2 linked regions of the Glaciimonas sp. PCH181 genome follow. Each later gene encodes a partner of the first gene's protein in a complex. Links are inferred from orthologs where the notes say so. Each region holds a gene or a part of one and is shown in the gene's direction. Other genes may lie near its edges. The genes, in order: secA and secY.

What was found.
Region 2: the proteins of secA (region 1) and secY are in contact, whole or in part, in a crystal structure (PDB 3DIN), measured with the Thermotoga maritima proteins. The link is inferred for Glaciimonas sp. PCH181 from one-to-one orthologs. Residues at the interface, in WP_004082002.1 of Thermotoga maritima: Glu261, Ala262, Arg263, Lys300, Ala301, Arg302, Thr303, Ile304, Ile305, Leu323, Tyr324, Asp325, Pro326, Val329, Ser330, Tyr333, Ile336, Lys340, Phe345, Val349, Glu363, Phe364, Tyr374, Ser375, Gly376, Gly377, Glu393, Ile395, Thr482, Ser483; in WP_004081795.1 of Thermotoga maritima: Glu108, Gly109, Glu110, Glu111, Ala236, Glu237, Arg238, Arg239, Ile240, Thr241, Ile242, Gln243, Tyr244, Ala245, Arg246, Arg247, Val248, Thr249, Gly250, Arg251, Arg252, Val253, Tyr254, Gly256, Ala257, Ser258, Thr259, Tyr260, Leu261, Pro262.

What each region holds. Positions count from the first base shown.
Region 1 is NZ_PYFP01000006.1:195,625-208,692, reverse strand. What follows is about bases 7,845-11,120. They hold secA (preprotein translocase subunit SecA), read left to right. Parts: upstream 7,845-8,154; coding sequence 8,155-10,920; downstream 10,921-11,120. Other genes in these bases: C7W93_RS24015 (M23 family metallopeptidase), read left to right, coding at 7,845-7,858. In the rest of the region: C7W93_RS24050 (D-alanine--D-alanine ligase), read left to right, coding at 1-564; C7W93_RS24045 (cell division protein FtsQ/DivIB), read left to right, coding at 652-1,419; cell division protein FtsA, read left to right, coding at 1,430-2,662; cell division protein FtsZ, read left to right, coding at 2,897-4,087; C7W93_RS24030 (peroxiredoxin), read left to right, coding at 4,424-4,927; lpxC (UDP-3-O-acyl-N-acetylglucosamine deacetylase), read left to right, coding at 5,278-6,213; C7W93_RS24020 (hypothetical protein), read right to left, coding at 6,344-6,859; more of C7W93_RS24015, read left to right, coding at 6,905-7,844; bifunctional glutamate N-acetyltransferase/amino-acid acetyltransferase ArgJ, read left to right, coding at 11,204-12,442; C7W93_RS24000 (ATP-binding protein), read left to right, coding at 12,542-13,068. UniProt on the Escherichia coli protein: Required for protein export, interacts with the SecYEG preprotein conducting channel.
Region 2 is NZ_PYFP01000002.1:865,930-875,548, reverse strand. What follows is about bases 5,604-8,450. They hold secY (preprotein translocase subunit SecY), read left to right. Parts: upstream 5,604-6,284; coding sequence 6,285-7,616; downstream 7,617-8,450. Other genes in these bases: rpsM (30S ribosomal protein S13), read left to right, coding at 8,052-8,417; rpmJ (50S ribosomal protein L36), read left to right, coding at 7,911-8,024; infA (translation initiation factor IF-1), read left to right, coding at 7,652-7,870; rplO (50S ribosomal protein L15), read left to right, coding at 5,827-6,258; rpmD (50S ribosomal protein L30), read left to right, coding at 5,618-5,800. Also shown: rplV (50S ribosomal protein L22), read left to right, coding at 1-226; rpsC (30S ribosomal protein S3), read left to right, coding at 236-1,075; rplP (50S ribosomal protein L16), read left to right, coding at 1,078-1,497; rpmC (50S ribosomal protein L29), read left to right, coding at 1,510-1,701; rpsQ (30S ribosomal protein S17), read left to right, coding at 1,701-1,973; rplN (50S ribosomal protein L14), read left to right, coding at 2,199-2,567; rplX (50S ribosomal protein L24), read left to right, coding at 2,577-2,891; rplE (50S ribosomal protein L5), read left to right, coding at 2,898-3,437; rpsN (30S ribosomal protein S14), read left to right, coding at 3,445-3,750; rpsH (30S ribosomal protein S8), read left to right, coding at 3,765-4,160; rplF (50S ribosomal protein L6), read left to right, coding at 4,171-4,704; rplR (50S ribosomal protein L18), read left to right, coding at 4,717-5,079; more of rpsE, read left to right, coding at 5,092-5,603; rpsK (30S ribosomal protein S11), read left to right, coding at 8,460-8,864; rpsD (30S ribosomal protein S4), read left to right, coding at 9,037-9,619. UniProt on the Escherichia coli protein: The central subunit of the protein translocation channel SecYEG. Consists of two halves formed by TMs 1-5 and 6-10.

The sequences.
Region 1 (13,068 bases):
CTGGGTTTGCCGTTGATGCTTAAAGCGCCGCATGAAGGCTCGACTATCGGCATCAGCAAAGTAAATAGTTACGCAGATATTGATGATGGCTTCGCTTTGTGTGCGAAGTATGACGAGGTCGTGCTGGCGGAGGAATTTATCGCCGGACGTGAGCTGACAGTACCGGTATTGGGCGCTGGTCGTACTGCGCGGGCGCTGCCTATCGTGGAGATTCGTGCACCGGATGGCAATTACGACTATCAGCACAAATACTTCACCGATGACACCAAATATTTATGCCCCGCGCCGTTGGATGAAGCGTTGACACAGCGGATACAGGCGCTGGCCGTACAGGCTTTCAATGCGATTGGTTGCAAAGGCTGGGCGCGGGTCGATTTTATGTTGCGGGCCAGTGATAACGCACCGTTTCTGTTAGAGATTAACACTTCTCCCGGAATGACCGGCCATTCGTTGGTGCCGATGTCGGCAAAACAGGCGGGATCTAGCTACGAAGAATTGTGTGTCGAGATATTGGCGTCGGCGGCGCTTGATTTGAAGCCGACTAAAGAATGGACTCCTGACTGAGTAGTGCCAGAGGTCGGCTTAGTAGTGTGTTCCAGCAAGGTTTTGCATTAGCAAACGGTGTAAGCATTAGCGATAAAGATAGCAACTATGTGGCAAGACATCAAAATATTGAATGCAACTTCCAATGCCTTGTTTGGGCTGGTTTTGCTCGTCTTGCTGGCATCCGGGGTGTGGTGGCTGGCACAGCGCCCGATGTTTACGTTGAAGGTAATTCGGGTTGAGGGCGTAGACCAAAGTGAACTGCGCCGGGTGAATCCATTGACGATACGCGCCAGTGCATTGCCGCGTATCAAGGGCAATTTTTTTACATCTAATCTGGATTCGGTGCGGGCAGCGTTTGAGTCGGTGCCTTGGGTGCGCAAAGCTTCGGTGCAACGTGAATGGCCGAATCAGTTGGTGGTCACAATTGAAGAGCATCAACCGCTCGGCACTTGGGATGACGATGGTCGCTTGTTGTCGGCCAAAGGCGATTTGTTTATCGCCAATCTGGACGAGGCGGAAGAGGATGGCGATCTCTTGAAATTTGGTGGTCCTACTGGTAGCGAGAAAGATGTTCTGGCACGTTTTGCAGAATTTCAGAAATGGTTCGCTCCGCTCAAGTTAACGCCGGTTGACGTGGAATTGTCGCCGCGCTATGCCTGGAGCGTAAAGCTGGATAACGGTATGACCGTGGCACTGGGGCGAGAGCAAAGCAAGACGACTTTGCATGAGCGCGTTGATCGACTGGTAGAGATTTACCCGCAGTTGTTGTCGCGTTTGCAGGACCGCATTGAAAGTGTGGATATGCGTTATCCGAATGGTCTGGCGTTAAAGGCGAGTGGCCTTGGCGCGGGATTGGGAAATAAGAAAAAATAAGCGAAACATTATGACTAAAGACGCAAAAAATCTGATCGTTGGCCTCGACATTGGCACCTCTAAAGTGGTGGCGGTGGTGGCCGAGATTCTGCCTGACGGACGCCATGAAGTGATCGGACTTGGTCAACATGAATCCAAGGGATTAAAGAAGGGAGTCGTGGTCAACATCGAGGCCACCGTCGAGTCTATCCAGCGTGCGCTGGAAGAGGCAGAACTGATGGCAGACTGCAAGATTCGCAATGTGTACACCGGCATCGCCGGCAGCCATATTCGCAGCTTCAATTCCAGCGGTATGGTCGCTATCAAGGACAAGGAAGTCACCGCAGCGGATGTCTCGCGGGTGATCGAAACGGCTAAAGCAGTGAACATCCCGACCGATCAGCAATTGCTGCACACGGTGCCGCAAGAGTTTATTGTCGATAGTCAGGAAGACGTGCGTGAACCAATCGGCATGAGCGGTATCCGACTAGAAGTAAAGGTGCATATCGTCACCGGCGCGGTCTCTGCGGTACAGAATATCGTCAAGTGCGTTCGTCGTTGCGGGCTGGAAGTATCGGATTTAATTTTGCAGCCAATGGCCTCGGCCGACGCTGTGCTGACCCCCGATGAAAAAGAACTCGGCGTGGTCTTGGTGGATATCGGCGGCGGCACGACCGACGTCGCGGTTTTCACAGAAGGCGCGATTCGTCACACCGCTGTGATCCCGATTGCTGGCGATCAGATTACCAACGATATCGCGATGGCATTGCGTACGCCAACTGCAGAAGCAGAAGAAATCAAATTGCGCTACGGCGTCGCCAAGCAGATTCTGGCTGATCCTGGTGAAACGTTGGAAGTGCCCGGCCTGGGTGATCGCAGCTCGCGCAATCTGTCGCGGCAGGCATTAGCCGCTGTGATCGAGCCACGTGTCGAAGAGTTGTTCGCTTTGGTGCATCAAGTCGTGCGTGAGTCCGGTTACGAAGAGGTGTTATCGAGCGGTATCGTTCTGACTGGCGGTTCTGCATTGATGCCCGGCATGATCGAATTAGCCGAAGATATTTTCCTGAAGCCAGCACGTTTGGGAACGCCACATTACAGCGGTCAATTGGCCGATGTGGTGCGGAGTCCACGCTACTCAACAGTGCTGGGCTTGCTGCTGGAAGCAAAAAAACAGTATCTGCGCGGTTATATCGTGACGCGTCAGGAGGGTTCTGCAAAGGCTGTCTGGCAGCGCATGAAGGAATGGTTTTTAGGTAATTTTTAAACGTCAATCGTTGACGTAGCAGTCAATGAACCGATGGCATCAATATTGCTGTACGAGTAGTTACTAATAACGGCGATAGAACAAACGCAGCAGATGTAGCAGGACATTATTAAATTGGCTGGTAAATGTTTATGGTTGTTTTTTGTTGTTAATGTAACGCGCAGTTCTCAGTTGCTAGGCCTCACACCGCGTGATGCCTATTGACTGGATGCTGCAACTTTATGAGGAAACATCATGGAAATCGATATGCTTGACAATGCAACGCTGGGTACCGTGATTAAAGTCGTTGGCGTCGGTGGCGCTGGCGGCAATGCGGTTCAGCATATGATCAATAAGGGTGTTTCGGGAGTCGAGTTTATCGCTGCCAACACCGATGCCCAGGCGCTGAAGCAATCCAAAGCGCATAACGTGATTCAGATCGGTGATACCGGTCTGGGCGCAGGGATGAAGCCGGAAGTCGGCCGTCAATTGGCGGAAGAGTCCCGGGCGCGGATTGAAGATGCACTGCGCGGTGCGCACATGGTATTTATCGCAGCCGGTATGGGCGGCGGTACTGGTACTGGCGCTGCGCCGGTGGTCGCACAGATCGCTAAAGAACTAGGCGCGCTGACGGTTGCGGTGGTGTCCAAACCATTTTCTTACGAAGGTCAGAAGTGCATGGACCTCGCTGATGAAGGTCTGGAAGCGCTGTCTCAACACGTTGATTCGTTGATTATTATTCTTAACGAAAAGCTGGAAGAGATTTACGAAGACGACAGCATGGTTGAATGGCTGGAACACGCCGATGATGTGCTCAACAATGCGGTAGCCGGGATTGCAGAAATCATTAACGTACCGGGTCATATCAACGTCGATTTCAATGACGTTAAGACGATCATGGGCGAACAAGGCAAGGCGATGATGGGAACGGCAACAGCGCACGGCGTTGACCGCGCTCGTCTGGCGGCCGAACAAGCTGTCGCGTCGCCGTTGCTGGATGGTATCGATTTGTCCGGTGCGCGTGGCGTGTTGGTGAATGTGACCGCAAGTCGCAGCCTGAAGGGTAAGGAAATCAAGGAAGTCATGGCAACTGTGCGTGCGTTTGCAGCACCGGACGCGTCGATTGCGCAAGGTATCGCCTACGACGAAACCATGGGCGACGACATCCGTGTCACCGTAGTAGCAACCGGCCTTGGTCGTGCTCGCAAATCGGTGCAATTGGTTCAGCCGCAAATGCTGCGTACTGGAACGCACAATGAACCGATGATGCAGCATGGTCATGGTCATTCCAGCGCGCATTCCGGCCATGGTAGTTCGTCATTCGAAGGCATGAAAGCGCCAGCAGTATGGCGTCGTGAGTCGGCTTCGGATACGGTTCGGGCATTGGAAAAGAATGGCATGGAAACGTATGACATTCCGGCTTTCCTGCGTAAGCAAGCGGACTAACAGTAATAACTAGCGGGGATATTTTATGGCGGCTAAGTCGCCACAGAATACTTTCCGCGAACGAGTGTAAACGAGGGATGCCCTGCAAAACAACGTGGAACAGGGCATACTTCGGAACGCCGCGTCGCTCTGGCGCGGCGTTTTCTTTGGGCGGCTGGAAAGTAACATTTCTGCTGTCACAAACCAAGAAGGCGATCATTTTCGGCGAGTAGAAACGTCGGTAAACGAAGCGGCTTTTCATTATTCGACGTAACGATAAAAATGTTAAACGCGTAGTAGCAGTTTTCACCATTTTCATCATGCAAACCATATTAATTAGATAAAAGGACAGTCATCATGACAATCAAAATCGGCGATACCGTGCCAGAAGGCAAATTAGCAGAGTTCATCGAAAATGAAACAGAAGGTTGTTCGCTTGGACCAAATACTTTTAACGTTAGTGATTTAGTCAAAGGCAAGAAAATCGCCTTGTTCGCCGTACCGGGCGCATTCACGCCAACTTGCTCCGCCAAGCATTTGCCAGGCTATATTCAGCTTGCCGCTGAATTCAAAGCTAAAGGCGTAGATGAAATTTGGGCAATTTCGGTCAACGATGCTTTCGTCATGGGTGCATGGGGCCGCGATCAAAAAGCCACAGGTATCGTACGTTTATTGGCTGATGGCAATGCCGATTTCGTCAAGTCTCTGGGTCTGGAAGCAGATTTCGGTAAGTTCGGCATGGGCACACGTTCGCAACGCTTCTCCGCTTTCATCGATAACGGCGTGGTCAAACAATTGAACGTCGAGCAAGGTGGCACTTTTGAAGTATCGAAAGCAGAAGTCTTGTTGGGACAAATCTAAATCGCGTTGCAATCTTTGATTGCATGATCGATTTGATAATAAAACGGTGCCTTGAGCGCAAATGCCGTTCAGTTAAGACTGGACGGCATTTTTATTTTTCTTGTAACGTTCGTGCCAGCTGTTAACCTATGCGTAAATTACCAACCTCTGCACCATCGCATACAACTGCCATAAAACAAGAATGCCGTTCAGCGTTAACTGAGTGGCATTAAGCCTTGAGCGTCGTTTTATTTTGGGTGTTCCCCACTAAATCCGGCAAAGAGTGGGATGAAATACCGATCCGTATTTTTTTCCCCACACGGCAACACATCGTTACAGTCGAACTTTTGGGTAACATCTATAATGACAACATGTTAAAACAACGCACTATCAAAAAACTTGTCAAAACTGTTGGAATCGGATTGCACTCCGGCACCAAGGTTGAATTGACCTTACGCCCGGCTGCAATTGATACCGGGATCGTCTTCCGGCGTATTGATCTGGATCCGGTGATTGATTTTCCCGCCTCGGCGAACAGTGTTGGCGATACACGCATGGCGTCGGTGCTATCCAAAGATGGTGAGCGCGTATCCACGGTGGAACATTTGCTCTCAGCCTGCGCCGGTTTAGGGATCGATAATTTATACGTCGATCTGACTGCAGAAGAAATTCCGATCATGGACGGCTCCGCCTCCTCATTCGTATTTCTGCTACAACAAGCGGGCTTGGAAGAGCAAGGCGCTGCCAAGAAATTTATCCGTGTCAAAAAGACTGTTGAAGTACGCGAAGGTCAGGGCGACAAGGAAAAATGGGCGCGTCTTGAGCCATGTAACGGCTTCAAGTTAAAGTTTTTTATTGAATTCCATCATCCTGCCGTCGACGGCACCGGCCAGACTGCTGAAGTCGATTTCAGTATTGAGTCGTATGTCAAAGAGATCGCCCGTGCGCGTACTTTTGGCTTTATGCAGGACGTTGAGACTTTGCGCGGGATGGGTTTGGCCCGAGGCGGTTCGCTGGAAAATGCGATCGTCATGGATGAGTATCGGATTCTGAATAGCGATGGTTTACGCTATGAGAATGAGTTCGTGCGGCACAAGATATTGGACGCCATCGGTGATTTATATTTGATCGGCCATCCTCTGCTAGCCAGTTACGTAGCGCATAAGTCCGGGCACGCTATGAATAACCAGTTGTTGCGGGCATTGCTTGCGCAGCCGGATGCCTATGAAATTGTCAGCTTTGATGATTTGGCGTTAGCGCCGGATACGTATCAGCGGCAGGCAACTGAGGAATGGGCGTTGAATTAAGCTAATGTCTTGTGGGCCGCTAAGTTTAGGGCGTATATCAATTCACAGCTTCCTTTGCATTCGTTATCAGTTGCGACACTGCGGGATTATCTTAAATAATCGCGGCTTTACCGTCTCTCGCAACGTTGATTTATCTATTAGATTGCTCTTTATAGCGGCCAACCAGCGCTGCAAGAGCAGCCTTCAATGCTTCGTTACGGGGCGATTCCTCCAGCGATACGGCCAGATTGGAGAATGCAGAAGCCGCTTCCGGGGTCAGGCTAAATTGCTTGACTGGGGTGATTTTTTTGAGGTTTTGGCTAACTTGCACTTTGATTCGGATTCCATTAACCTGCCAGTTCTCCGCCAGCAAATAGCTCTGTAGCTTCGGTAATTGCTGTTTCAGCTTGGTCGCCAATGCGGCATTTGGAGCAGACAAGACTAACTGCCCAGCGTCAAAATGCAGGACTTCGCAGGCCGCAAACATGCTTGGCAATCCAATTCCACATTGTTTTTGCAATGCTGCCATGCGGCCCAAAGTTGGCAATAACGCTGCCATTTTGTCGTCACCGCGCAGGAAATCGGAGGCGTCGCGAGAGACCGCCCTGGAAAATTTTGAGCCTGTCTTCGCTTGCCCAAACGAAGAGGAAAATGAGAGTTTGCGCATGATGACGAAACCATATCACGTAACCGCCAAGCCCAGACCGCGACGATGCAAGTAATTTTGCTGCATGCACGCTTTGCCAGAGCCAAATCGATTACGTTGGGCGTGCGCCATTTTGCGTTGATGGGGGCCATTTTTCTGGGCGCAGTCCTATGCGCAACGGCGTTGGTCTATTTAATCACTTTTCGTTATGCAGGTAGCATCCCCTTTTTATCAAAGTATTCGACTGAACCAGCCGGTAATGCACCGGACAGTAATCAATACTTGAAAGAAAATTTAGCCGCAATGGCAGTCAAATTAGGCCAGATGCAGGCCCAACTGTTACGACTGGATGCACTTGGAGAGCGCGTTCAGGGTTTGGCAGGCGTCAAGCCGGAAGAATTTAATTTCAAGGAAATACCCGGAACCGGCGGCATCGAGCCAAGCAACGTCAAAGAACGGACGTCCCACGTTTTGAGTATGGATGAATTTCAACAGGCACTGGCTGGCATGTCACGCGATATAGGCTATCGCGCCGATTATATGAATGTGGTGGAAACCACGTTAATGAACGATAAAATCAAGGGCAAATTGTTGCCAACCAATCAACCGGTTGCGGTCAATTACAACTCATCCAGTTTCGGCTGGCGACTAGATCCTTTTACCGGCCATAGCGCGTTTCATGAAGGGCTGGATTTTCCTGCCGCGACCGGCACGCCTATCGTCGCCGCTGCTGCCGGTGTGGTGATCGCTGCCGAGTATCATCCCGCTTATGGCAACATGCTCGACATTGATCATGGCAATGACATCATTACCCGTTATGCACATACGTCGAAACTATTGGTAACAGTAGGTGACATCGTGCGGCGCGGTCAGCATATTGCAGATATTGGCAGCACGGGGCGTTCAACTGGGCCGCATCTGCATTTTGAGGTCAGAATAAAAAATGTGGCGCAAGATCCGCGTAAATTTCTGGCAGCGGGGACTGATCAGGCGAAAATGGCGGAGTTGATGATTAAATAACACACATTTCTTTTTTATCCGTTATAAAGATGCATCAAACCTTACAAATTGGCGCGTTAGGTATTGTTTCCTGATGCATAACCCCAACCTGTCGAAGGTCGCATGATAAAATCCGTTACTTAATTAGTGGTAGTCCGGTTTTGTGTTACTGCATTTCCAGACCTCTAAGCATTTTGTTCGTTTCGCTTTCCTTGTTACCGACCCATGCTTTATATTTTACGTTTATGGTTGATGTAAAAATAGCGTTGTCCAATGGAAGCGCGAAATACCTCCGATACCTTTTTTAGAATCCAAGCATGTCATTACTGACCCAGATTTTCGGTAGCCGCAACCAGCGACTGCTCAAGCAATACCAAAAAACTGTAAGCCAAATTAATGGTCTCGAGCCGACAATGGAAAAGTTGTCGGACGAGCAGTTACAAGCTAAAACGTCGGAATTCAGGCAGCGCATCGCCAAGGGCGAAAAACTGGATGATTTGTTGCCGGAAGCGTTTGCAGTTTGTCGCGAAGCCGGTAAGCGCGTCCTCAAAATGCGCCACTTCGATGTGCAGTTGATTGGCGGAATGGTCCTGCATTACGGCAAAATTGCTGAAATGGGTACTGGTGAAGGTAAAACGCTGATGGCAACGCTGCCAGCGTATTTGAATGCATTGGCTGGCAAGGGCGTACACGTCGTGACCGTCAATGACTATCTGGCACAGCGCGATGCTGACTGGATGGGTCGCCTATATAGCTGGCTAGGTCTGACTACGGGTGTGAATTTGTCCGCTGTAGAGCACGATGATAAGCAAATTGCGTATGCGGCTGACATTACTTATGGCACCAATAACGAGTTCGGCTTTGATTATTTACGCGATAACATGGTGTTCGAGGCGCGGGACCGCGTGCAACGTGTCCTAAATTTCGCGATTGTCGATGAAGTTGACTCGATCCTGATCGATGAAGCGCGAACGCCACTGATTATTTCCGGTCAAGCCGAAAATCATACCGATCTTTATCTAAAAATCAATGCTGTACCGCCGCTGCTGACCATGCAAGTGGGCGAAGAAACACCGGATGGTAAAGGTAAAGTTGAAGTTCCTGGCGATTACACCAAGGACGAAAAAGCCCATCAGGTATTGTTGACAGAAGCTGGCCACGAAAAAGCTGAACAAATCCTGACAAGTATGGGATTGCTGGCAGAAGGCGCATCATTGTATGACGCTGCCAATATTAGCCTGATTCATCACTTGTACGCTGCGTTGCGCGCGCATTCGCTGTATCACAAGGATCAGCATTACGTGGTTCAAAACAGTGAAGTCGTCATCGTTGATGAATTCACAGGCCGGATGATGCAAGGGCGTCGTTGGTCGGATGGCTTGCATCAGGCGGTGGAAGCGAAAGAAGGCGTGAAGGTTCAGAACGAGAATCAAACGCTGGCATCCATCACTTTCCAGAACTATTTCCGTATGTACGGCAAGCTGGCCGGGATGACGGGTACGGCTGATACTGAAGCCTACGAATTCCAAGAAATTTACGGTCTGGAAACCGTCGTGATTCCGCAAAATCGACCGAATCAGCGTAAAGACCGTCAGGATCAGGTCTATAAAACGTCGATGGAAAAGTACAACGCAATGTTGCACGATATCCAGGATTGCTACGAGCGCGGACAACCGGTCCTGGTTGGTACAACTTCTATCGAAAACTCAGAATTATTGTCTGGCATTTTGGCCAACGCCAAGTTGCCGCATAACGTGTTGAACGCCAAGCAACATGCCCGCGAGGCAGAAATTATTGCCCAAGCGGGTAGCCCGAAGGCGATCACCATCGCTACCAACATGGCAGGTCGCGGTACGGATATTGTGCTGGGCGGCAATGTAGAAAAACAAGTTCAGTTTATCGATGCGGATGACAGCCTGACTGATAGCCAGAAGGAAGCGCAATCGGCCAAGTTAGTCAATGAATGGCAATCACTGCATGACCATGTGACGAATGCGGGTGGTTTGCACATTATTGGTACAGAGCGCCATGAGTCGCGTCGCGTCGATAATCAGTTGCGCGGTCGTGCAGCGCGTCAGGGCGATCCAGGATCGTCGCGTTTTTATCTGTCATTGGATGACGCTTTACTGCGTATTTTTGCCGGTGACCGTGTACGCGCCATTATGGATCGTCTGAAAATGCCGGAAGGCGAGCCTATCGAGGCTGGTATTGTTTCTCGTTCGATTGAGTCCGCGCAGCGTAAAGTTGAAGCGCGTAACTTCGATATTCGTAAGCAATTGCTGGAGTACGATGATGTCGCCAACGATCAACGTAAAGTAATTTATCAACAGCGTAATGAATTGCTGGAATCGACCGATGTGTCGGAGATGATCGGTTCATTGCGTCACGGCGTGTTGAACGATACTTTCCGTACTTACGTGCCTGCAGAATCGCTCGAAGAGCAGTGGGATATCCCATCGCTGGAGACCGCATTAGTCAACGAATTGCATCTTGAAGTCCCGTTAGCAAAGACATTAGAAGCTGAGCCTAATCTAACCGATGATGAGTTGCTGGATCGCGTTTTGACCACTGCTGACGCTGATTACGCCGCTAAATCGGAAGTCGTTGGCAAAGAATCGTTTGCCGGTTTTGAGCGCAGCGTCATGCTGCAAAGCGTTGATAGCCATTGGCGTGAGCATCTGGCAGCGCTGGATCATCTGCGTCAGGGTATCCATTTACGCGGTTACGCACAAAAGAATCCAAAGCAGGAATACAAGCGCGAGGCCTTTGAGTTGTTCGGTCAAATGCTTGATCTGATCAAGAATGAAGTTGTGCGCGTAGTGATGACGGTGCGTATCGAAAACCGCGAAGAGATTGAGGCAGTGGAAGAAGAGCTGTCGCAATCGCATCTGGAAAACGTGCATTATCAACATGCCGAATTCAATCCTAATGCTGCCGCAGAAGAGTTGTTAGCGCCGACCGCGCATCCGGATGAGGTGAGATTTCAATCGCCTTTCGATGCAGTGCCTAAAGTCGGACGTAACGATCCATGCCCATGCGGCAGCGGCAAAAAGTACAAACAGTGTCATGGGCAGTTGGCGTAAAAATTTGTTGGTGAACAGCTACTAAGTCACTGATCAAGTTGCTAAGAAATGAAAGCGGAGCCGGGAAACCAGCTCCGCTTTTTTTTGTGGTGAGCCGCGATCATTGGCACCGAATTCCCCGATACGTGCTTATCCGTTTTAAAATAGCGACCGCAATTGGATAAAAATAGGATCCCTAAATGATCAGTCATTGATCCCTCAATGATCTTTACCCGATTCCCCGGCGATCGTTGCCTTTACCCATTTTCATGCGTCATTTTTTCCTATTTTCCGAGAGATATTCATGGCCGTTAATTCCCCCATTCCCGTTGCCTCTGATCTGAAGGCTGTTACCGGTATCGAACTTGGCCACACGGAGGCTGGTGTGCGCAAAGCCAATCGCAAGGACTTGCTCGTCATGAAACTGGCACCCACGGCAACGGTTGCCGGGGTGTTCACGTTAAATCGTTTTTGCGCTGCACCGGTGCAGGTCTGCAAGGCGCATCTGGAGGCGGCACGGGTTTCTGGCGCGCCGATTCGAGCGCTGGTGGTAAATACCGGCAATGCAAATGCAGGAACGGGTGAAGCCGGTTTGGCTGCGGCAAACGCCACCTGCGTCGCCTTGGCCGAGTTGCTCGGTTGCGCTGCGGAACAGATTTTGCCGTTTTCAACTGGTGTGATTTTGGAGCCATTGCCGGTTGAGCGGATTCAGGCTGGCTTACCCGGCGCGTTAAAAAATCTGCAAGCCGATAACTGGTTTAATGCAGCAGAAACGATCATGACTACCGACACTCAGCCGAAAGCGGCGTCGCGGACGGTCACGATCGCCGGTAAGCCGGTAATCATGACTGGGATCAGCAAGGGCGCTGGCATGATTCGACCAAATATGGCGACCATGCTCGGGTTTCTGGCAATTGATGCCAAAGTTGCGCAGCCGGTGCTGGATCACTTGGTCAAGCAAACTGCCGATCAATCCTTCAATTGCATCACGATTGATGGCGATACATCGACTAATGACTCGTTCATGCTGATTGCCACTGGCGTCGGTCCACTCGAAGTCGATAGTATTGATTCTCCCGAATATACGGCGCTGGCAGCAGCCGTGACTGAATTGTCGCAGCACCTGGCGCAAGCCATTATCCGTGACGGTGAAGGCGCAACCAAATTCATTACCGTCACCGTTGAAGACGGGCTGAATGTTGAGGAATGCCGCAAAATAGCGTATTCGATTGGTCATTCTCCACTGGTTAAAACGGCATTTTTTGCATCTGATCCTAACCTCGGGCGAATTTTGGCGGCGATTGGGTATGCGGGTGTGGATGATCTGGATGTAAGCAAACTCAACCTGTATCTGGACGATGTCTGGGTTGCCAAAAATGGTGGACGCAATGTCGACTATCAAGAGGCCGATGGACAACGTGTCATGAAGCAAAGTGAAATCACGGTACGCGTCAAACTGGGACGCGGCGATGCTGCTGCCACGATCTGGACCTGCGATCTGTCGCACGACTATGTAACGATTAATGCCGATTACCGTTCTTGATTGATGCATAATGTTCAAGCGGCAATATGCGCTATTTCGTAATGTTGCCTTGCGGGTATCATTCTTTGCTGTTTGAATAATCAGATTGATTGGCTTTACATGAAACAACTAGACCATTTTTTAATCCGTGCTGAAGCTGTTCTGGCACGACTTGAGGCGACTTTGCCTAACCCGAATTCAGCGCCAGACTGGCGGGCAGGGATCGCGTTCCGCTGGCGCCAACGCAATGGCAATCAAGGCGGCGGCTATTTGCAAGTAGTGCGTCATATGTCCGATATCGGTTTGTCCGACCTGCATAATATCGGCCCGCAAAAGTCACAGATTGATCAAAATACGCGTCAATTCGTCGATGGTAAACCTGCCAACAATGTATTGCTGACGGGCGCACGTGGCACCGGAAAATCGTCGTTGATCAAGGCTTGTCTGAATCAATATGCGCCGCAAGGTTTGCGTTTGATTGAAGTCGATAAAGACCATTTGGCAGATTTGCCGGATATCGTCGATCTGGTTGCAGGTCGTGCAGAGCGCTTTATTATTTTCTGTGACGATTTGTCGTTTGAAGAAGGCGAGAGCGGTTATAAGGCCCTTAAGGTGGCGCTGGATGGCAGTATCGCCGCGCAATCCGA
Region 2 (9,619 bases), on another replicon or contig:
TCTGACGTTTAGTCCGAAGAAGGGTGCGGCTATCATCAAACGTGTTTTGGAGTCCGCAATTGCGAACGCCGAGCACAATGATGGTGCAGATATCGACGAACTGAAAATCACGACGATTTATGTCGAAAAAGGTTCGGTCCTAAAGCGCTTCACAGCGCGTGCAAAAGGCCGTGGTGATCGTATCTCGAAGCAATCCTGTCACATTTACGTGACTGTCGGAAACTAAGGAGTCACGATGGGACAGAAGATTCATCCAACCGGTTTTCGACTTGCGGTAACGCGTAACTGGGGTTCACGTTGGTATGCTGGCAATAGTAATTTTGCCACTATGCTGAACGAAGATCTTAAAGTTCGTGCTTACCTCAAGAAAAAACTGAAGAACGCCTCCGTTGGCCGTGTTGTTATCGAGCGCCCTGCAAAGAACGCACGTATTACAATTTACAGCTCACGTCCAGGTGTTGTTATCGGTAAAAAAGGCGAAGACATCGAAGTATTGAAGTCTGCGTTGACAAAACTGATGGGCGTACCAGTTCACGTTAATATCGAAGAAATTCGTAAGCCTGAAACTGACGCCCAACTGATTGCTGATTCGATTGCTCAGCAGCTCGAGAAGCGTATTATGTTCCGTCGTGCGATGAAACGTGCGATGCAGAATGCAATGCGTTTGGGCGCGCAAGGTATTAAGATCATGTCGTCTGGTCGTCTGAATGGTATTGAAATTGCTCGTACAGAATGGTATCGCGAAGGTCGTGTGCCACTGCACACTCTGCGCGCTGACATTGATTACGGTTTTGGCGAAGCTGAAACTACGTACGGCATTATTGGTATTAAAGTCTGGGTTTATAAAGGCGATCGTTTGCCTAACGGTGAAACGCCGGTAGTTGACATCCCTAATGACGATGACAAAAAGCGTCGTGGTCCACGTCGTGACGATGGTAAGCCATCTAGCCGTCCACGTCCTAAAACTACTACGGCAGGTCCAGGTGCGCCAGTTGCGCGTCCAGCCCGTGCCAAAAAGCCGGATGGCGCTGCTGAAGGTGCTCCTGTTGCGCCGGCTGAGAAAGCAGGAGAATAATCATGCTGCAACCAGCACGCAGAAAATATCGTAAAGAGCAAAAAGGCCGCAATAAAGGCATTTCGCATTCACGCGGCACTGCCGTGTCGTTTGGCGAATTTGGCCTGAAGGCGGTTGGACGTGGTCGTATCACTGCGCGTCAGATCGAAGCGGCACGTCGCGCAATGACTCGTCATATCAAACGGGGTGGTCGGATCTGGATTCGTATTTTCCCAGACAAACCAATTTCGCAAAAGCCTGCCGAAGTCCGTATGGGTAACGGTAAAGGTAATCCTGAGTACTACGTGGCTGAAATTCAGCCAGGTAAAGTGCTGTACGAGATGGATGGCGTCGATGAAACACTCGCGCGTGAAGCATTCCGTTTGGCTGCAGCTAAATTGCCGCTATTGACCACGTTTGTCGTGCGTCAAGTCGGCCAATAATTGGAGTGAATCATGAAAGCATCTGAACTCCGCGACAAAGATCAAGCGGCATTGACTAAAGAGCTGAAAGAATTGTTGAAGGCGCAGTTTAGCCTTCGTATGCAAATCGGTACTCAGCAATTGAACAATACGTCGCAATTGAAGAAAGTTCGTCGCGATATCGCACGGGTAAAGACCGTCATCAATTTGAAGGGCGCCCAGTAATGAACGATCAAGTGAAACAAGCGCTGAAGCGCACGCTGGTTGGTAAGGTCGTGTCCGACAAAATGGATAAGACTGTTACCGTCCTGATCGAACGCCACGTAAAGCATCCTCTGTATGGCAAAATCATCGTACGTACTAACAAGTACCATGCGCATGATGAAGCTAATCAGGCTAAGGAAGGCGACGTAGTTGAAATTCAGGAAGGCCGTCCTATTTCCAAGACTAAAGCTTGGAGCGTGACGCGTGTGGTACAAGTAGCACAAGTTCTATAAATATTTGTTGCGAGCCAGGCATTTTGATGTAATAATGCTTGGCTTCGCTCTTCTTGGTTTCCGATAAGAGCGAAATAAACACCCTGCAGTTAATAAGTAGAATTAGCAAGAAGTTTTGGAAGTCGTCCACCTAAGCAGTACATCCATCAGGGTGTTTCTGACAGGACCAAGACTGACCGTAAATCCGCATAGGCGGCCACGAGTTAAGTTGGGAAAGAAAATATTATGATTCAAACGGAAAGCCGGCTCGAAGTGGCCGACAACACTGGTGCGCGTGAAGTAATGTGCATCAAGGTTCTGGGTGGTTCCAAGCGTCGTTACGCCAGCATTGGCGATGTTATCAAGGTAACAGTCAAAGTTGCTGCGCCGCGTGGCCGCGTTAAAAAGGGCGAGATCTACAACGCCGTGGTTGTTCGCACTGCAAAAGGTGTGCGTCGCCCGGATGGTTCGTTGGTTAAGTTCGATGGTAATGCAGCTGTGTTGTTGAATGCAAAGCTGGAGCCAATTGGTACGCGTATTTTTGGACCAGTCACTCGTGAATTGCGCACAGAGCGCTTCATGAAGATTGTTTCACTCGCGCCTGAAGTGCTGTAAGGAGTCGAGATGGATAAGATTCGGAAAAGTGACGAGGTAATCGTCCTGACTGGTAAAGACAAGGGCAAGCGCGGAGTTGTAAAGCAACGCGTTGATGCTAACTTTGTTGTCGTTGATGGTATTAACGTCGCTAAAAAAGCGACTAAGCCAAATCCGATGACTGGTGAAACTGGTGGCATCGTTGATAAGCTGATGCCAATTCATGTGTCAAATGTTGCGTTGTTTAACGCAGCAACTGGCAAGGCAGATCGCGTTGGTTTTAAAGACGTGGACGGTAAGAAGGTTCGCGTTTTCAAGTCCAGCGGCGAAGTTGTTAAGGTTTAAGAGATCATGGCCCGTCTCCAAGAGTTCTATAAAGAAAAGGTCGTTGCTGATCTGACAGCGAAATACGCTTACAAGTCGGCAATGGAAGTTCCGCGCATTTTGAAGATCACCCTTAACATGGGTCTGTCGGAAGCGATCGCGGACAAGAAAATCATTGAACACGCTGTTGGCGATTTGACTAAGATTGCAGGTCAAAAGCCGGTTGTGACCAAGGCGCGTAAAGCGATTGCGGGTTTTAAAATCCGTGAAGGCTACCCAATTGGTTGTATGGTCACTCTGCGTGGTGCTCATATGTACGAATTTCTGGATCGTCTGGTTACTGTCGCGCTTCCACGCGTTCGTGACTTCCGTGGCGTATCTGGTCGTGCATTTGACGGTCGTGGTAACTACAATATCGGTGTTAAAGAGCAAATCATTTTCCCCGAAATTGAATACGACAAAATTGATGCATTGCGTGGTCTGAATATCAGTATCACGACGACTGCCAAGACCGACGATGAAGCAAAATCGCTTCTCGCCGCATTTAAATTTCCGTTCAGAAACTGAGGTTGCCATGGCAAAACTGGCACTGATTAACCGTGAACAAAAGCGTGCTGACCTGGTAAAGAAATTTGCCGGTAAGCGTGCCGAGTTAAAGGCAATCATTGATGACCAATCGAAGTCGGAAGAAGAGCGCTACGAAGCTCGCTTGAAATTGCAAGCGTTGCCACGTAACTCAAATCCGACTCGTCAACGTAATCGTTGCGCCTTGACTGGTCGTCCACGTGGCACTTTCCGCAAGTTCGGTCTGGGCCGTATTAAGCTCCGTGAAATCGCCATGCGTGGTGAGATTCCGGGTATGACTAAAGCTAGCTGGTAATAGGAGAATAAGCAATGAGTATGAGCGATCCTATCGCCGATATGCTGACCCGTATCCGCAATGCGCAAGTAGTTCAAAAGACCGCCGTGGCAATGCCATCGTCGAAGGTCAAAATTGCGATTGCTAACGTCCTTAAGGACGAGGGTTACATCGAAGATTTTGCTGTTGCTGAAGCAGGTGGCAAAGCAGAATTGAAAATCGGTTTGAAGTATTATGCCGGCCGTCCAGTTATTGAGCGTATTGAGCGCGTATCCCGTCCAGGATTACGTGTCTACAAAGGCAAAGATGACATTCCAAATGTGATGAACGGCTTGGGTGTGGCAATTATTTCGACACCACAAGGTGTCATGACGGACCGCAAAGCGCGCGCAACCGGTGTCGGTGGCGAAGTTATTTGCTACGTCGCCTAAGGAGCCCAACATGTCACGTGTAGGTAAAATGCCGATTGCACTGCCAGCTGGCGCGGAAGCGACCATCACTGCAGAGCAGATCGTAGTAAAAGGCCCATTGGGCACACTGTTCCAATCCTTAACAGGATTGGTGACTATCGAAAACAACAACGGCACACTTAATTTCGCTGCGGCGAATGATAGTCGCGAAGCCAATGCGATGTCCGGCACATTACGTGCGCTGGTCAACAATATGGTTACCGGTGTTACTAAGGGCTTCGAAAAGAAGCTGAACTTGGTAGGCGTTGGTTTTCGTGCGCAAGCGCAAGGCGATAAGTTGAATTTGTCGCTCGGTTTCTCGCATCCTGTTGCTCACCAAATGCCTGAAGGCGTGAAGTGCGAAACACCGACGCAAACCGAGATCCTGATCAAGGGTATCGACAAGCAACGTGTTGGTCAGGTTGCTGCAGAAGTTCGTGCTTACCGCAAACCTGAGCCATATAAAGGCAAGGGCGTTCGTTACTCGGACGAAGTGGTAATCCTTAAAGAAACCAAGAAGAAGTAATAGGGGTTGACGATGGATAAGAAACAATCACGTCTGCGCCGCTCACGCCAAACGCGTGCCAAGATCGCAGAGTTAAAGGTGACACGCCTAGCAGTGCATCGTACTAACTTGCATATCTACGCTAGCATCATTGGCCCTGACGCAAAAGTGCTGGCTTCGGCCTCGACACTAGAAGCTGAAGTGCGCCAAGAGTTGGCTGGTCAGTCTGGCAAAGGCGGGAATACTTCTGCTGCATCGCTGGTTGGCAAGCGCGTCGCTGAGAAGGCATTGAAAGCAGGGGTTACCGAAGTTGCGTTTGATCGCTCCGGTTTCCGTTATCATGGCCGCGTCAAAGTGTTGGCAGATGCCGCACGTGAAGCTGGTCTGAAGTTCTAAGGGAAAATCGTCATGGCAAAAATGCAATCGAAAATGCAAAGCGATAAGCCAGATGATGGCATGCGCGAAAAAATGATTGCGGTCAACCGTGTAACCAAAGTGGTTAAGGGTGGTCGTATCATGGGATTCGCAGCATTGGCTGTTGTTGGTGATGGCGATGGCCGTATTGGCATGGGCAAGGGCAAATCGAAAGAAGTGCCAGTTGCAGTGCAAAAGGCTATGGAAGAAGCCCGTCGCAAGATGATTAAAGTAACGCTTAAGAACGGTACTTTACAGCACACTTTGACCGGCAAGCATGGCGCCTCATCAGTTCTGATGGCTCCAGCTAAAGAAGGTACTGGTGTTATCGCTGGCGGTCCTATGCGCGCTATTTTTGAAGTGATGGGTATCACGAACGTTGTGGCTAAGTCCAACGGTTCCACCAATCCTTACAACCTGGTTCGCGCCACGTTGAATGGTCTGGCAAAAATGAACACTCCATCGGAAATCGCTGCTAAACGCGGCAAATCCGTTGAAGATATTCTCGGCTAAGGTGATCATGATGACAAAGACTGTAAAAGTACAATTGATCAAAGGTTTGATCGGCACGCGTGAAACACATCGTGCGACAGTTCGCGGGTTGGGTTTGCGTCGTGTTAATTCGGTTTCCGAATTGCAAGACACTCCATCTGTGCGTGGCATGATCAATAAAGTGTCCTATCTTGTGAAAGTGGTTTCGTAAGCTTCGGCTTACGAACGGAGCAAATTATGGAATTGAATACTATCCAACCAGCAGATGGCGCTAAGCATTACAAGCGTCGTGTAGGTCGCGGTATCGGCTCGGGTATAGGTAAAACTGCAGGTCGTGGCCATAAAGGTCAGAAATCTCGTTCAGGCGGTTTTCATAAAGTGGGTTTTGAGGGCGGTCAGATGCCTTTGCAACGCCGCTTGCCTAAGCGTGGTTTTAAATCAATGGCAACTCCGTATAAAGCAGAAGTCCGCTTGTCGGAATTGGAACTATTGCCTGTTAATGAAATCGATATTTTGGTTCTCAAGCAAGCCGGCGTTATCGGTGAGCTAGCACGCGTGGTACGGGTTATTCTGTCCGGCGAGCTGACCAGAAAAGTGACATTGAAGGGCTTGATCGCAACTAAAGGCGCTAAAGCTGCTATCGAAGCCGTTGGCGGCACTGTTGCTTAATTTGGTTTACTGACTCGGAGCGACAATTGGCGACTACTCCCCAACTTGCAAAGAGCGCTGCTAGCGGCTTCCCTTGGGGACGTTTGTGGTTCTTGCTTGCAGCACTGGTTGTTTACCGGATTGGCGCACATATTCCTGTACCGGGTATTGATCCGACACAGTTGGCCCAGTTGTTTAAGCAGAACCAAGGCGGTATTCTTGGTATGTTTAACATGTTTTCCGGCGGTGCGTTATCGCGGTTTACCGTTTTTGCATTAGGGATCATGCCGTATATTTCGGCGTCGATCATTATGCAACTGATGTCAATCGTGTCACCCCAACTCGAGGCCTTGAAAAAGGAAGGCGAGTCTGGGCGACGTAAGATTACGCAATATACACGTTACGGCACATTGCTTTTGGCGACGTTCCAGGCGTTAGGTATTGCTGTAGCACTTGAATCACAGGCAGGTTTGGTACTTGATCCAGGTTTGGCTTTCCGTTTTACGACGGTTGTGACGCTGGTGACTGGCACAATGTTCTTGATGTGGCTAGGCGAGCAAATTACTGAGCGTGGTCTTGGTAACGGCATCTCTATCATTATCTTTGCTGGTATCGCTGCGGGCTTGCCTAATGCGGTCGGTGGATTATTTGAGTTGGTGCGTACAGGCTCAATGGCAGCGTTGTCAGCGATTTTAATCTGTCTAATAGTTGCAGCTGTAACGTTCGTGGTGGTGTTTATCGAACGTGGACAACGCAAGATATTGGTGAATTACGCAAAGCGGCAAGTTGGTAACAAGATTTATGGTGGTCAAAGTAGTCATTTGCCACTGAAGTTGAATATGGCAGGTGTGATTCCTCCAATTTTTGCTTCTTCAATTATCTTGTTCCCAGCGACGATTACTAGCTGGTTTATTTCAGGGGACACTACTAATCCTGTAGTGCGGTTTCTGAAAGATCTGGCAGCATCGTTGGCACCAGGCGAACCGATTCATGCTTTGTTGTACGCAGTTGCGATCGTATTCTTTTGCTTCTTTTATACCGCATTGGTATTTAACAGCAAAGAAACTGCAGACAACTTGAAGAAGAGCGGGGCGTTTGTTCCAGGAATTCGACCAGGTGATCAGACTGCACGTTATATCGATAAGATCTTGATGCGTTTGACATTAGCAGGTGCAGTTTATATTACCTTGGTATGTTTGTTGCCAGAGTTCTTGATTGCGCGTTGGAAGGTGCCATTTTATTTTGGTGGCACATCGCTGTTGATTATCGTTGTGGTCACCATGGACTTCATGGCGCAAGTACAAAATTATGTGATGTCGCAGCAATATGAATCGCTGCTTCGTAAAGCAAATTTCAAGGGCGGAATTCCTACGCGTTAAGTTGGATTGAGCGCCCAGAGGAACCAGTAGACCGAATGGCAAAAGACGACGTTATCCAGATGCAAGGCGAGATTCTAGAGAATCTCCCCAATGCTACATTTAGAGTCAAGTTGGAAAACGGACATATCGTCCTCGGTCATATTTCTGGCAAGATGCGGATGAACTATATTCGTATCCTTCCAGGAGATAAGGTGACGGTAGAATTGACACCTTATGATTTAAGCCGGGCACGGATTGTTTTCCGTACCAAATAAACAGTATTTAGAACCTTAAGCTGAAAGAAAGAGGGCCACCATGAAAGTGCTCGCATCAGTTAAGCGGATTTGCCGCAACTGTAAGATCATTAAGCGCAAAGGCGTTCTTCGCGTCATTTGCACAGAACCGCGCCATAAACAGCGCCAAGGTTAACTAACGTTATTGATCGAGGAATAACGAATGGCACGTATTGCAGGGGTAAATATCCCAAACCATCAACACACTGTTATTGGCTTAACCGCCATCTATGGTGTTGGCCGCCCACGTTCGCAGAAGATTTGCGATGCTACGGGTATTTCGACCAGTAAAAAGGTCAAAGATCTAGACGATAGCGAATTAGAAAAGCTACGCGATGAAATTGCAAAATTCATCGTCGAAGGTGATCTACGTCGCGAATTGTCGATGAACATCAAGCGTCTGATGGATCTGGGTTGCTACCGTGGTATGCGTCACCGTAAGGGTCTACCTTGCCGTGGTCAACGTACCCGTACCAATGCTCGTACCCGTAAGGGGCCGCGTAAAGCCGCTCAATCGCTGAAGAAATAATTAACTGCGCGTTGATTTGTAGTCGGATTCAAGGAAATTATTATGGCAAAGTCCCCCAATAACGCCGCAGCAGCACGTGTGCGTAAAAAAGTTAAAAAGAACGTTGCAGAAGGTATCGCGCATATTCACGCGTCCTTTAACAACACCATCATCACGATTACCGATCGTCAAGGTAACGCGTTGTCATGGGCGACATCTGGTGGCGCTGGCTTTAAAGGCTCCCGCAAGTCGACTCCATTTGCAGCGCAGGTTGCAGCAGAAGCGGCCGGTAAAGTGGCTGTTGAATGTGGTGTTAAGAATCTGGAAGTTCGCATCAAGGGCCCTGGCCCTGGTCGTGAGTCTGCAGTTCGCGCTTTGAATAATTTGGGTATTAAAATTACTCAAATTCAAGACGTGACACCAGTTCCGCACAACGGTTGCCGCCCTCCAAAGCGTCGTCGTATCTAAGTAATTGTTGCGCTGTTAATTCTCGAATTAGCAGCTTGCAAGTGACCCGCCAATGACCTTGGCGGGTTTTGTTCTTAAGCCCACCGTCTGTTTGTAGGCAAAGCAGACTAGCGTCATGTAACCAGACTGTTATAAGTCATGGGTCTTGACGTCACTCACTAAAGGAAACATCGTGGCACGTTATATTGGACCTAAAGCAAAACTCTCACGCCGTGAAGGTACGGATCTTTTCCTGAAAAGCGCACGTCGCTCTTTGGACTCTAAGTGCAAACTAGATTCAAAGCCAGGTCAACATGGTCGTACTTCTGGTGCGCGTACTTCGGACTACGGTAACCAATTGCGCGAAAAGCAAAAAGTTAAGCGTATGTACGGTATTTTGGAACGCCAATTCCGTCGTTACTTCGCTGAAGCAGATCGTCGCAAGGGTAACACCGGCGAAACTCTGCTGAGATTGCTAGAAGCACGTCTCGATAACGTTGTTTATCGTATGGGTTTTGGTTCTACTCGTGCTGAAGGCCGTCAATTGGTCTCGCACAAAGCGTTCACCGTAAATGGTAACGTTGTGAATATCGCTTCGTACCAAGTTAAAGCTGGTGACGTTGTTGCTGTTCGCGAAAAATCGAAAAAACAAGTACGTATCGTTGAAGCGTTGTCGCTCGCAGAGCAAATCGGTATGCCTTCATGGGTATCTGTTGATGCTAAGAAAATGGAAGGTACTTTCAAGTCCATGCCAGATCGTAGCGAAATTGCCGCTG